4 regions of the Pseudoalteromonas sp. PAB 2.2 genome follow, and region 2 is predicted to be linked to each of the others. Evidence: predicted binding sites of a transcription regulator. Region 2 holds the regulator's gene; each other region holds the start of a gene.

Region 1 (3,171 bases), on a different contig from region 2:
ATTTGCTCTGGTGTTATAAGTCGGTTTGCAAAGTAAATACTGTCGTTTTCAGTAATAGTAAATTGCGCTTGTTTTTTTGGGTTTTCAAGAGTTGGTTTTGCTAAAGGGCGATTGACTTCTATAGCGCGCTCTTTAACAAATGAGGTTGTAACGATAAAAAATATCAGCAATATAAATACAATATCGAGCATCGGGGTCATATCTACATCAGCGTTTGCAGTGGTTTTTTTAGGTTGTTTCACCATAATTAGGTCCTTGTTGTTTTTGACCAAGCCACAAAATTTACGATTAAGTGGACTAGCCATAGTCGTGTTAAGAACACGGATTATTTTTAAAATGCTGGGCGCCACAGCCATTTTTCGGATCCTAAATTTAAAGTTAGCAGCTTTTAAAAATACTGTAGTTAAATAAATATTCTAAGTTTATTAAATGTTTGTAGCGTTTTTGTTGGTAAAAATATTTATTAACTTTGATGAAATCATTTCGAGGTTTGTCAGGTCATTGTTGTTGGAACTAAGTTTAAAGGATGGATAAATGCTAAAAATTAAGTCTTTAGTTTGTGCTATGTGCCTTGTTTTACCAACAGCAAGTTTTGCTGAGCAATCAGTTAACGGGCAAGATTTTATAAATTTATTTGAGAAGCTGTCAGGTAAGCAGCCCGGAATTAGAAAAGGTCACGCCAAAGGTGTATGTGCTGTGGGCACATTTACACCTAATCAAGCAGCAAAACAGTATTCAATCAGCCCTTTATTTAACGCACCATCAAAAGCAAATATTCGTTTTTCTATGGGTGGGGGTAACCCTAATGCTGATGAAACATCACGTTCTCCGCGAGGAATAGGGGTGCAGTTTGTGCTAGAAAATGGGGATGTGCACAATATTGCAGGGCTAACTACGCCCGTATTTGCAGGTAACAGCCCTGAAGCATTTTTTGGTTTGCTAAGTACCTTAGTACCTGACGAAAAAACAGGTGAAATCGATTTTGCAAAAGTGAAAGCATACAGAGAGCAAAACCCGAGTACGTTAGGACAATTTAATTGGCTACAAAGCCATAACCCGCCAGCATCGTATGTGTCTTCACGTTATTTTGGTGTGCATACCTTTTACATGGTTGATGAAAAGGGCACTAAGCAAGCTTTTAGATGGACCATGGTGCCAGAAGCGCAAGAACAAGTACTAACTGAAGAACAAATGAAAGCATTACCTAAATCATTTCTTGCTAAGCGACTTGAAGAGGATTTAGCGAAAGGGAAAGTTCATTACCGTTTTCAAGCTGAATTAGCCGAGCCGGGTGATGCATTAACGGATCCTTCAGTGCAATGGCCTGCTGATCGCAAAACAGTTAATTTAGGAAAGCTCACGATAGAATCCACGGGTGAATCAGGGTGTGATTTAACTAATTACGACCCAAATCTGCTTTCACAAGGCTTTATGCCAAGTGAAGATGAAGTGTTAAAGCTGCGCTCAACTGCTTATGCTATTTCATTTTCAAAACGTATTACTGGGCAATAACGTTCTTTAAATTTTCAATATGAAGCCCAGTTATGCTGGGCTTCATATGATTAGCAGTTAATGCTTTTTCATTTTACTCATTTCGGCATGACAGCTTTGAATAGTTAGCAGGGTTTTTGATAACGCTGCTTCACAGTCGTGGGGTTGAGGTTTTTTGAGCGCACTTTTTATTTCTGCGAGTGTTTTGTCTTCGACTTCTTCAAGCTCACTGACGTAGGTTGCATCTTTGTCTGCACCGAGTTTAGTGATTAAAGATGTGTAAGCTTTACGAGCTTCTACCGCAAAGTCTGAGCCATTTTCACGGTGACCTGTTTGGTTGATGGCGTATGGCTGTAAACGTTCAATACTTACTTTACGGGCATCGATCATGCGCTGAAATAACGCGACGATACTGGGGTCTGAAACTTTTTCCTGTGCTTTTTCATAAAAATCGATACCACTATTCATAACTTGAATGATATCTGCAATATGATGAACGTCATGTCCTTGATGTGTTTGCATAATGACCTCTCTAATAATATAGACTGAATTAAAACAATGCTCTCTACATGAAGCAAAGCATGTTCCAATCCCTAACATAAAAGTATTATCATTAATAATCAGAGTGTTACATTTTTATTTTGAGATAAAGAGAGTTTGGTACGCCCATATAAAAAGGCGTACCAGCAATAATTACAGGTTAATAGGTAAAATATTACTTAAGCTCATTGGCCACTTCAGCTACTTTTTGTCTAAGCCAAATATGGCTGGCATCACGGTGTAAAAGAGGGCTCCAAATCATGTCGAGTTCAAAAGGCGGAATAGGGAAAGGTGGCTCAAGAATTTTTAATCCCGGATCATCTAAATAAATATTCGCCGCTTTTGATGGCAGTGTGGCCACTAAATTCTGCTCTTTAGCCAGGTGAATGGCGACATGATAGTTTCGAGTAAAGGTTGCAATATTCCGGTGCTTACCAAAATGAGCAAGCGCTTCGTCTACCCAACCTAACTTTTGGACATCTTTTGGGTCCATCCCTACGCCAACACCAAAACCTGTTTTACTTACCCAAATATGGCGCGCTTTTAAGTAACTATCGAGACTGAAGTCTTTAATGATAGGGTTGTCGGCTTTTACTAAGCAGCAAAAACTGTCTTTCCAAATTTGTTTGTAGTGAAACGATTGGGGTAAGTTTTCAAAGCGGTTAATTGCCATGTCGACCTTGCCGTTTTCAACGTCATGAAACGTAACGTCACTGGGGGTCAGGATATCAAGCGTGGTGTCAGGCGCTTCTTCGTGTAACTTACTAAGTAGTTTGGGCGCAAGGGTACTGGCCGCATAGTCACTGGCCATAATACGAAATACACGTTTACTTTGAGATGCTTCAAATTCACGGTTAGGAGCGAGTGTTTCTTCTAACGTCATTAAAATACCGCGTATGACAGGTTGTAGCTCTTTAGCACGCTCTGTCGGCACCATTCCTTCACTGGTGCGTACCAAAATCGGATCATTAAATAAATTTCTCAGGCGCTTTAAACCGTTACTCATTGCGGGTTGTGTAATGCTTAACTGATTAGCCGCTTTGGTTACATTGCACTCTCTGAGTAATGTATCTAGGTAAACAAGTAAGTTTAAATCTATTTTACTTATATTCATTCTGTGTCCTTGGTGTTTACCAATAA
Region 2 (3,171 bases):
ATTGATGATAACGATATCACCTTATTGCCAATGCACAGCCGCGCTCGCTTAGGTATTGGCTATTTGCCACAAGAATCATCGATTTTTAGAAAACTGACCGTTTATCAAAACTTAATGGCCATTTTAGAGACCCGTAAAGATCTCAATAAACAAGGCCGCGAAGAAACACTTAACAGCTTACTTGATGAATTTAGCATTCAACACATTCGTGACAGCCAAGGTATGGCATTGTCAGGGGGTGAACGCCGTCGTGTTGAAATAGCACGCGCACTGGCCGCTGACCCTAAATTTATTTTGCTCGATGAGCCTTTTGCTGGTGTTGATCCTATTTCAGTGTTAGATATAAAGAAAATTATTGAGCACTTAAAAAATCGTGGTATTGGTGTATTAATTACTGACCACAATGTGAGAGAAACCCTTGATGTTTGTGAAAAAGCCTACATTGTTTCTCATGGGGAGCTAATTGCATCAGGTACACCTGAACATGTGTTAGCCGACCAAACTGTACGCGATGTGTATCTAGGCGAGCAATTCAGGCTTTAAATACGCCACCGACTAGAGCATCTGCTAGACTTATAACAATGACAATAAATCAAATAAATAGTTAACGGCATCGTGCTATTGTTTGATAAGACTAAAAAGGATTGTTAGGGATACATGAGGCAATCATTACAGCTGCGCATGGGCCAGCAACTTACAATGACTCCACAACTGCAACAGGCTATCCGTTTGTTGCAGCTCAGTACATTGGATCTCCAGCAAGAAATTCAAGAAGCGTTAGACTCTAACCCTTTGCTTGAAGTTGAAGAAGCAGATTATGCAGAAGAGAGTATTGGCAAGAACGAGCAGAAAGCCGAATCTGACGATACCCAACTAAGCGCGTCGGCTGACGAAGCTGCAAGCGAGTACGAGCAAGAAAGCAGTGATGCCCTCAACAAAGACACCGTAAGTGACGACTTAGCAATGGATGTTACGTGGGATGAGTACATGAGTGCTGCCCCATCAAGTTCCTCAGGTCCAATGCCTGAAGATGAATCAATTTACCAAGGCGCATCAACCGAAACTCTCCACGAATACCTAATGTGGCAGTTACAACTGACTCCATTCAGCCCAACAGACGAAGCGATTGCCGTTGCGATTGTTGAGGCAATTGATGATTCGGGTATTTTAACCGTAAGCTGCGAAGACATTGTTGAAAGCTTCAATCAAAATAACGATGAAGAAGAAATCGAACTTGATGAAGTCGAAGCTGTCTTAAAAAGAATCCAATTATTCGATCCTGTCGGTATTGGCGCCCGTAGTTTACAAGAATGTTTGTGTATTCAATTACGCCAATTCGATGCTGACACCCCCTATTTAGCTGAAACTAAAATGGTGTTATCAGAACATATTGAATTATTAGCGAGTCGTGACTATCGCACTTTGATGAAAAAGACTAAGCTTAAAGAAAGTGAGCTGAAAGAAGTCATGACATTGATCCACAGCTTAAATCCAAAGCCTGCGGATACCATTGTTAGAGAAGAGTCTGAATACGTGATACCCGATGTATCCGTAAAAAAAATAAAAGGCCGTTGGGTAGTTGAACTAAACCCAGACTGCATGCCGAAAATCAGAGTGAATAGCCACTATGCGGCGATGTCACGTTCTGTAAAATCAAGCAGTGATAGCCAATTTATTCGCTCTCATTTACAAGAAGCAAAATGGTTTATTAAAAGCTTAGAAAGCCGTAATGACACGTTATTAAAAGTGACTAACTGTATTGTTCAACAACAACAGGCTTTCTTTGAACATGGTCCTGAGGCCATGAAACCCATGGTATTAAATGATGTCGCAGAAATGGTCGAAATGCATGAATCAACAATTTCGCGAGTAACAACACAAAAATACATGCATACCCCGCGGGGAATTTTTGAGTTGAAATATTTCTTCTCCAGCCATGTAAGCACTGAAAATGGGGGTGAGTGTTCATCTACGGCAATTCGCGCTTTAATCAAAAAGCTAATCGCCGCAGAAAACACAGCTAAACCATTGAGTGATAGCAAAATTGCAGATATATTGGCTGAGCAAGGAATTAAAGTAGCTAGACGGACAATAGCAAAATATCGAGAGTCTCTAGCAATACCTCCGTCGAATCAGCGTAAGAGTCTGATTTAGACGTTTTACATAGAAGGAAAATGCTTATGCAACTAAATTTAACTGGTCGTCATGTAGAAATCACAGATTCATTAAGAGACTATGTAAACACCAAGTTTGCGAAACTAGAAAGGCATTTTGACCACATTAATAATGTTCATGTCATTCTAGATGTAGAAAAACTAAGCCAAAAAGCAGAAGCAACTTTACATGTAAACGGAGGCGAGTTATTTGCCTCTACTGAACACCAAGATATGTATGCAGCCATCGACTCGTTAATCGATAAACTTGATCGTCAAGTAATTAAACACAAAGAGAAATTAGCTCGACACTAAATTATGAAACTTAGTTCACTTACTAACCAGGACTGCAGCAAAGCTGCGGTCCTTTTTAATAGCAAAAAAAGAATTCTCGAATTTATCAGCGAACTGGCTCATGAGCAGCTCCCTCATTTATCTCAGCAAGATATACTCAATGCCCTATTGAACAGAGAAAAATTGGGCAGCACGGGTATTGGCCGAGGTATTGCGATTCCACATGGTCGTATGAGCGGTGCAGATCAGCCACACGCATTTGTAATTGTGAGTGAGTCACCTATAAATTTTGATGCAATTGATAATCGTCCAGTGGATATTTTTGTCGCACTCATCGTACCAGATGGTGACTGTCAGCTTCATCTAAAGACCTTATCAACAATTGCTGATAGACTTAAAGACAAAGAATTTTGTAAACAGCTACGCAGTGCTAAAACAGATAGTGATCTGTTTAAAGTCATTGCATCAGAGGCATAAATGGAATTAATTATTATCAGCGGTCGCTCTGGTTCAGGTAAATCAGTCGCTTTACGAGTACTTGAAGACTTAGGCTATTACTGCGTTGATAATATTCCTGTAAACCTGCTTCCTTCGTTAGTACGCAGTGTGTCAGATAATTACGACAAAATTGCTGTAAGTATCGATGTGCGTAACCTGCCGAAAGAACAGCAAGAATTTAACGATATTCTTGAGTATTTACCGGGCTTTGCAAAACCTACGTTGT
Region 3 (3,171 bases), on a different contig from region 2:
CAATTTAAGTTGTGATTAGTCATTGAATTGTTCTAGGTGTGTGTTCTTGCTACTTATCATAAGTAACAAATCAGGCACCATGCAGTCGTCAATAAGAAATTTTTAACGCTGCAAACGACAGGTCTAAATCATTCACACTGATTTGAATTGGTATTGAGATAGATTGCAGATGTAATTAAAAACCCGATGTCACCTGAAGATGACATCGGGTTTTTATCGTCAGCCTTCCTTGTTACCTGTGGCGTAACCGCTTTAGTAAGTTCCATAAATAGTTGCCACTGTTGCTCATTCCATGTAGCAACTCCCTTGTTGTTCAGTCCGTGTAATAATTGCGCTTGTACTTGTTCCATTTTGTCACCTCCTTACGCTAGCTTCATCCATATTTGGCTCCTAGCCTAAACCAAAATCCTTGGTGTTTATCCTTTCACTTTATCCATAAAGCGTTGCCATTGTGCGCTTGTCCATAACGCCTTGTTACTTCCTTGCTGTCCTTTGTGCTGTGTTACATTTTCCATACTGTAAATCTCCTTGCAGTGTTGTCATCCATTATTACGTGTGCATTTCCTTGCTATACAACCATTCCTTTGAACCGTGATTATTATCGCTTACCGATAATATACACAGCATGAATCAAACCTGGAATGTACCCTAATAAGGTTAAAATAATATTAATCCAGAATTGTGCCCCCAAACCTACCTGTAAAAATACGCCAAGAGGCGGAATTAAAACCGAGAAAATAATGCGTATTAAATCCATAACTCACTCCTTGAAAAAGATAAGCCCAGCCAAAGCTGGGCTATAGGGCGTGCTATTATTCAGCAACAATCTTAAGTTCATCGATGACTTTACGCACATCTTCAGCATTTTCAGCAATGCTCACTGCTAATTGCTTTTCTGCATCTGACTTAACCGTACCTTTTAATGTAACAACGCCTTTATCTGTATCGACATCAATATCAGTGCCGCCTACTTCAGAGTTAAATAAATAACGTGTGGTGATCACTGTACTGATCTTCGCATCAGTTAAGTCACTTTCTACTGAGTCACCTTTATCTGCACTCGCTGCCTTAGACTTCATGTTTTTCACAACCGTTAATTTGTTATCAACAGCAGTTACACCGTCTAGGCTAAGTACAAGCTCTTCGGCTAACTCTTTGTCTAATTCACTATCAACTTTACCGGTTAATACAACTTTGCCGTTTTTTACATCTGTGTTGATATCAAAATTATTTAGGTTAGTGTTCATAAGAAGCACAGTTTCTGCCTTACCATCAATCCAAGCATCTTTACTTTCATTTTCCCAGTTGCTTGCCTGAGCACTCATACTTGTTGCACCAATTACTAACGCAGCAATCATAGTCTTGTTGAATGTATTCATAATCTTTCTCCTTTTGATTAAAGACGAGATAACTAATGCGACTACGATGCCAACTTTTTTATTTTCATATTATTCAATAAGTTAAATAGATATTCAGCCATAATTTATATTCGTTTCGGTAATTATTTACAGACAATTCGGTAAGAAGTTCACTCTGTTATAAAAATGACTAATTAATTGTCAATCTTATTAATCTATGGTTAATTTAACGAATAAAAGCCCACACCAAAAAACATAAACCAATGAATATTAATAAAATAATTTTTGGCCTACACTTTGCTTTGTGATTAACATAACTTTAAAACTCAACAGGGAATTATCATGGCCGTCAAACTCGAAGATCGCCCCATCGAGCAAGTAAGAGAAGAAGTAATCGATCAACTTATCTATAACTACAGTCATGCAGTTATTTCAGCAGAAGCATTTGAACGAAGACTAGACCAAGCAATGGAAGCCACCAGCAATGAAGTGTTAATTGAGCTGGTTGCTGACTTAGAGTTAACAGCAGATATTGACTACAAGTCACATAAACACGCGCAGTTTAAACCTCACTATGCACATGGTAGCGATGCAGAAAGCCTGCAACTACGCAGTATTTTAGGTTCCAACGAGCGCAGCGGCCAATGGCTAGTCCCGAAAGAAATTCACCTAACTAACTGTTTAGGCTCAATTGAATTAGACTTTAGTGAAGCCGTTTTTCAGCACCAGCATGTCACCATCTACGTAAACTGTATTTTAGGCAGCGACGAAATCTACGTGCCAGAACATGTAAATGTAGTGTCAAAGTTGTTTAGTGTGGTAGGTAGCGTTGAAAATAAATCGGTTGCACTCAATAAAGGGCAAGGCCCCACAATTACGATCGAAGGTAATGTTTGGCTAGGCTCAGTAGAGATTAAAGTCAAACGCACCATGAAAGAAAAGTTCATCAGCTTTGCCAACAGCCTAAAAGCCAGTTGGAAAGAAATGAATAGAGTGCAATAACGAAATGCGAGTTGCGAAACCCCTTCACGCACAATCAATTTCACGCCTACATTAAACCGTAGGCGTTATGCTTGCATGGCGCGTTTGCGCAGCAACGTCTTTTATAAAATTCACGGCTAAAGCCCTTCCTACAAGTGACACACATCACACACGTGGGAGGCGTTTTAACGCCGAAAAAGCGAACCTTTTCAGCGACATTAAACACCCTTCACGGTTTAGCTCGCATCTCGCTTTTCGTAACTCGTTGCTTATTTCGCTGCTCGTTTTTTTCATCACTAAAGATCGTTATTTCTTTCACTTGGGATGTCACTGAAATATTCGACAAACTCGACTTCAAAGCCTGCGGGGTCAATAAAATACACGTTTTTTCGGTAAGGGTTTTCAGGGCCTAATTTATCCACTTCGTAGCCTGCATCTACAAGGCGTTCAATCACGGCATTAATATCGTGTGTCACATAAGCAAAGTGAGCAAGGCCCACTTGATGGCCCGATAAATCGCGATTTTCATTTTCACCATTATCGCTGAATGCAATGTACTGGTAATCATCACCAAAGTGCAGCCATTTACGCGGCTTTCCAGACCAGGTGCTGTCGCCTTGGCTTCTTACTCGCCAATGAGGGAACGCGGCTTTATAAAAATGCAGCATGGCGTCAACATTACTTACGACTAGGTTTATGTGTTCTAAATGCATAGCGAATTTCCTTTTAAATTATGAAACTGCCAGTACGATAAAACCTAAAGTTTAGTTGAGGTAAAGCATTTTTTAATAAAAAAGCCCCACTTTATTAAGTGAGGCTTTATGATGCTTCG
Region 4 (3,171 bases), on a different contig from region 2:
TGAAGTTCACCACGGCCTGATACACGGAAGCTATCTGGGTTGTCAGTTTCTTCAACACGTAATGCTACGTTGTGAACAAGCTCAGCTTGTAAACGCTCAAGGATATTACGTGATGTTACGAACTTACCTTCTTTACCCGCAAATGGCGACGTGTTTACAGAGAACGTCATTGTTACTGTCGGCTCATCAACTGATAGCGGAGGTAACGCTTCAACGTTAGAAGGCGCACACACTGTATCAGAGATTTTTAATTCGCCGATACCTGTCACAGTTACGATATTACCCGCATAACCACGGTCTGTATCAATTCGCTCAAGACCTAAGTAGCTTTGAACCGCACCAATTTTACCATTACGTTTTGTGCCATCAGCACTGATAATAGTTACTTGTTGGTTAGGCGCTACAGAACCACGCTTGATTCGGCCGATACCGATTACACCTACGTATGAGTTGTAATCAAGTTGAGAAATCTGCATTTGGAAGTCACCTTCAGGATCTGCATCCGGTGGTGATACTTCGTCAACGATCATCTTGAACATAGGTTCCATGTTGTCAGATGGTTCGTCTAAATCTAATGTTGCCCAGCCGTTGATAGCTGATGCGTAGATAACTTTAAAGTCTAACTGTTCGTCAGTTGCACCAAGGTTATCGAATAAATCAAAGATTTGATCCATAACCCAATCAGGGCGTGCACCCGGCTTATCAATTTTATTGATAACAACGATTGGCTTCAAACCTTGCGCGAACGCTTTTTGCGTTACGAAGCGCGTTTGTGGCATTGGACCTTCTTGAGCATCAACAAGTAACAATACTGAGTCAGCCATCGAAAGTACGCGTTCAACTTCACCACCGAAGTCGGCGTGTCCTGGGGTGTCTACGATATTGATGTGGTAATCATTCCAAGAGATGGCTGTGTTTTTAGCCAAAATGGTAATACCACGTTCTTTCTCAATGTCGTTTGAGTCCATCACGCGCTCTTCATTACCGCCGCGTGTTTCTAATGTGCCTGATTGCTCAAGCAGTTTATCAACCAAAGTTGTTTTACCGTGGTCAACGTGGGCGATAATCGCTATATTTCTTAACTTTTCGATGCTCATATTTTTTCTCAGAGAAATTGAATCTCATTGATCCTGCAAGATCTACGCACTCACCTGCATTTTCAACAGATGTCTAAGCATAGGATTTAAAAGGGCGCATATTATCCCTTAATAATGGCATGGATGAAAGTTTATCCAATACAATTTTATAAACTTTCTTCAGGCTTTTTATAAGTATCTGTTTTATAAATGACAATTTTATTAATTTTATCTTTAATCGAACATCAAAACTGGTAAAAAATCACCTTTTTAGCAATATTTTGGCACTAAAGCACATTTCGTTTATGCTATCTAGGGTGGCTAATCGTTGTGCAAATACAACCGGTAAGCATAACGCACCACAATGAACATTTTACGCACCAAAACAGTGCAAAAATAATTAACAAAATGCGCTTTATTTTATTTTTATAAGCCTAAACAAGGCGTTAAAAATTTGGCATGAAACCAGCTTACATAGAACAAAAGCAATAATGCAGCAAAAATAAAACCCAACAATTGGAGGACACATGTCACAATCGGTTTTAGATTTTATCAAAGAAAATGACGTTAAGTTCATTGATTTACGCTTTACTGATACCAAAGGTAAAGAACAGCATGTTTCTATTCCTCATCATCAAGTTGATGAAGACTTCTTTGAAGACGGCAAAATGTTTGACGGTTCTTCAATTGCTGGTTGGAAAGGTATCAACGAATCAGACATGGTATTAATGCCTGTTCCTGAGTCTGCAAAAATGGACCCATTTTCTGAAGAAGCAACTTTAATCGTACGTTGTGACGTTGTTGAGCCTTCAACACTTCAAGGTTACGAGCGTGACCCTCGCTCTGTTGCTAAACGTGCAGAAGAGTACATGCGTTCAACTGGTATCGCAGACACAGTATTATTTGGCCCAGAGCCAGAGTTCTTCCTATTTGATGACGTTAAATACAAATCAGACATGTCTGGTTCTATGTATAAAATCGACGACATCGAAGCGGCTTGGAACTCAGATAAAGATTACGAAGGTGGCAATAAAGGTCATCGTCCAGGTGTTAAAGGTGGTTACTTCCCATGTTCACCAATCGACTCATCTCACGACTGGCGTTCAGCAACGTGTTTAGTTCTTGAAGAGCTAGGCCAAGTTGTTGAAGCACACCACCACGAAGTAGCAACTGCGGGTCAAAACGAAATCGCAACACGCTTCAATACAATGGTATTAAAAGCTGACGAAATCCAAGAGATGAAATATGTTATCCATAACATGGCTCACCTTTATGGTAAAACAGCGACATTCATGCCTAAGCCGCTTGTAGGTGATAACGGTTCTGGTATGCACTGTCACCAATCTTTAGGTAAAGATGGCGTGAACATCTTCGCTGGTGACAAATACGCAGGTCTTTCTGAAGAAGCGCTTTACTACATCGGTGGTATCATCAAGCACGCTAAAGCAATCAACGCATTCGCTAACGCGTCAACTAACTCGTACAAACGTCTTGTACCAGGTTTCGAAGCGCCAGTAATGCTTGCATACTCTGCACGTAACCGCTCTGCTTCAATCCGTATCCCTGTAGTACCATCTGCAAAAGGACGTCGTATCGAAGTACGCTTCCCTGATCCAACAGCAAACCCATACTTAGCATTCTCTGCAATGCTTATGGCTGGCCTTGACGGTATTCAAAACAAGATCCACCCTGGCGATGCAATGGATAAAGACTTATACGATCTACCTGCTGAAGAAGCAGCTGAGATCCCACAAGTTGCCTCTTCACTAAGCGAAGCACTTGCTGCTTTAGATGCTGACCGTGAGTTCTTAAAAGCAGGAGGTGTATTCACTGACGACCTAATTGATGCATACATCTCACTTAAGAACAAAGAAGTTGAAAAACTTAACATGACAACTCACCCAGTTGAGTTCGAAATGTACTACAGCGTTTAATACGTCGTAGACAGTAAATAATTAATGTGTGTTCTCAAGCCCGCTTTGGCGGGCTTTTTTAATGGTAATTAGGCGTGTTCTCCTCTACAGTTTTAATTACATAAAAAAATGCAGGGTCGCAGGGTGAAAAGAACAACTTTATTGGTATTTTTGTTACTATC

What was found. Region 2 encodes sigma-54, which starts transcription at its own class of promoters, with help from an activator protein. Its sites were predicted from a motif close to GTTGGCACGNNNNTNGNNT; they were not measured.
Region 1: BWD47_RS04325 (PA2169 family four-helix-bundle protein) is a predicted target of sigma-54. The motif match lies at 2,064-2,082, and genes of this name have one in related genera.
Region 3: BWD47_RS10435 (BON domain-containing protein) is a predicted target of sigma-54. The motif match lies at 1,415-1,433, and genes of this name have one in related genera.
Region 4: glnA (glutamate--ammonia ligase) is a predicted target of sigma-54. The motif match lies at 1,530-1,548, and genes of this name have one in related genera.

What each region holds. Positions count from the first base shown of each region.
Region 1 is NZ_LYPI01000008.1:58,478-61,648, forward strand. Features, by position in the region: gene BWD47_RS04315 (biopolymer transporter ExbD) at 1-245, opposite strand, end outside; gene BWD47_RS04320 (catalase family peroxidase) at 535-1,512, shown strand; gene BWD47_RS04325 (PA2169 family four-helix-bundle protein) at 1,570-2,013, opposite strand; gene BWD47_RS04330 (LysR family transcriptional regulator) at 2,207-3,145, opposite strand; gene aceK (bifunctional isocitrate dehydrogenase kinase/phosphatase) at 3,162-3,171, opposite strand, start outside.
Region 2 is NZ_LYPI01000019.1:98,793-101,963, reverse strand. Features, by position in the region: gene lptB (LPS export ABC transporter ATP-binding protein) at 1-543, shown strand, start outside; gene BWD47_RS16840 (RNA polymerase factor sigma-54) at 658-2,154, shown strand; gene hpf (ribosome hibernation promoting factor) at 2,181-2,468, shown strand; gene ptsN (PTS IIA-like nitrogen regulatory protein PtsN) at 2,472-2,924, shown strand; gene rapZ (RNase adapter RapZ) at 2,925-3,171, shown strand, end outside.
Region 3 is NZ_LYPI01000011.1:91,316-94,486, reverse strand. Features, by position in the region: gene BWD47_RS10450 (methyl-accepting chemotaxis protein) at 1-15, shown strand, start outside; gene BWD47_RS10445 (hypothetical protein) at 129-350, opposite strand; gene BWD47_RS10440 (YqaE/Pmp3 family membrane protein) at 599-757, opposite strand; gene BWD47_RS10435 (BON domain-containing protein) at 813-1,379, opposite strand; gene BWD47_RS10430 (LiaF domain-containing protein) at 1,701-2,360, shown strand; gene BWD47_RS10425 (VOC family protein) at 2,636-3,052, opposite strand.
Region 4 is NZ_LYPI01000015.1:79,480-82,650, forward strand. Features, by position in the region: gene typA (translational GTPase TypA) at 1-1,097, opposite strand, end outside; gene glnA (glutamate--ammonia ligase) at 1,604-3,010, shown strand; gene BWD47_RS14320 (DUF4124 domain-containing protein) at 3,134-3,171, shown strand, end outside.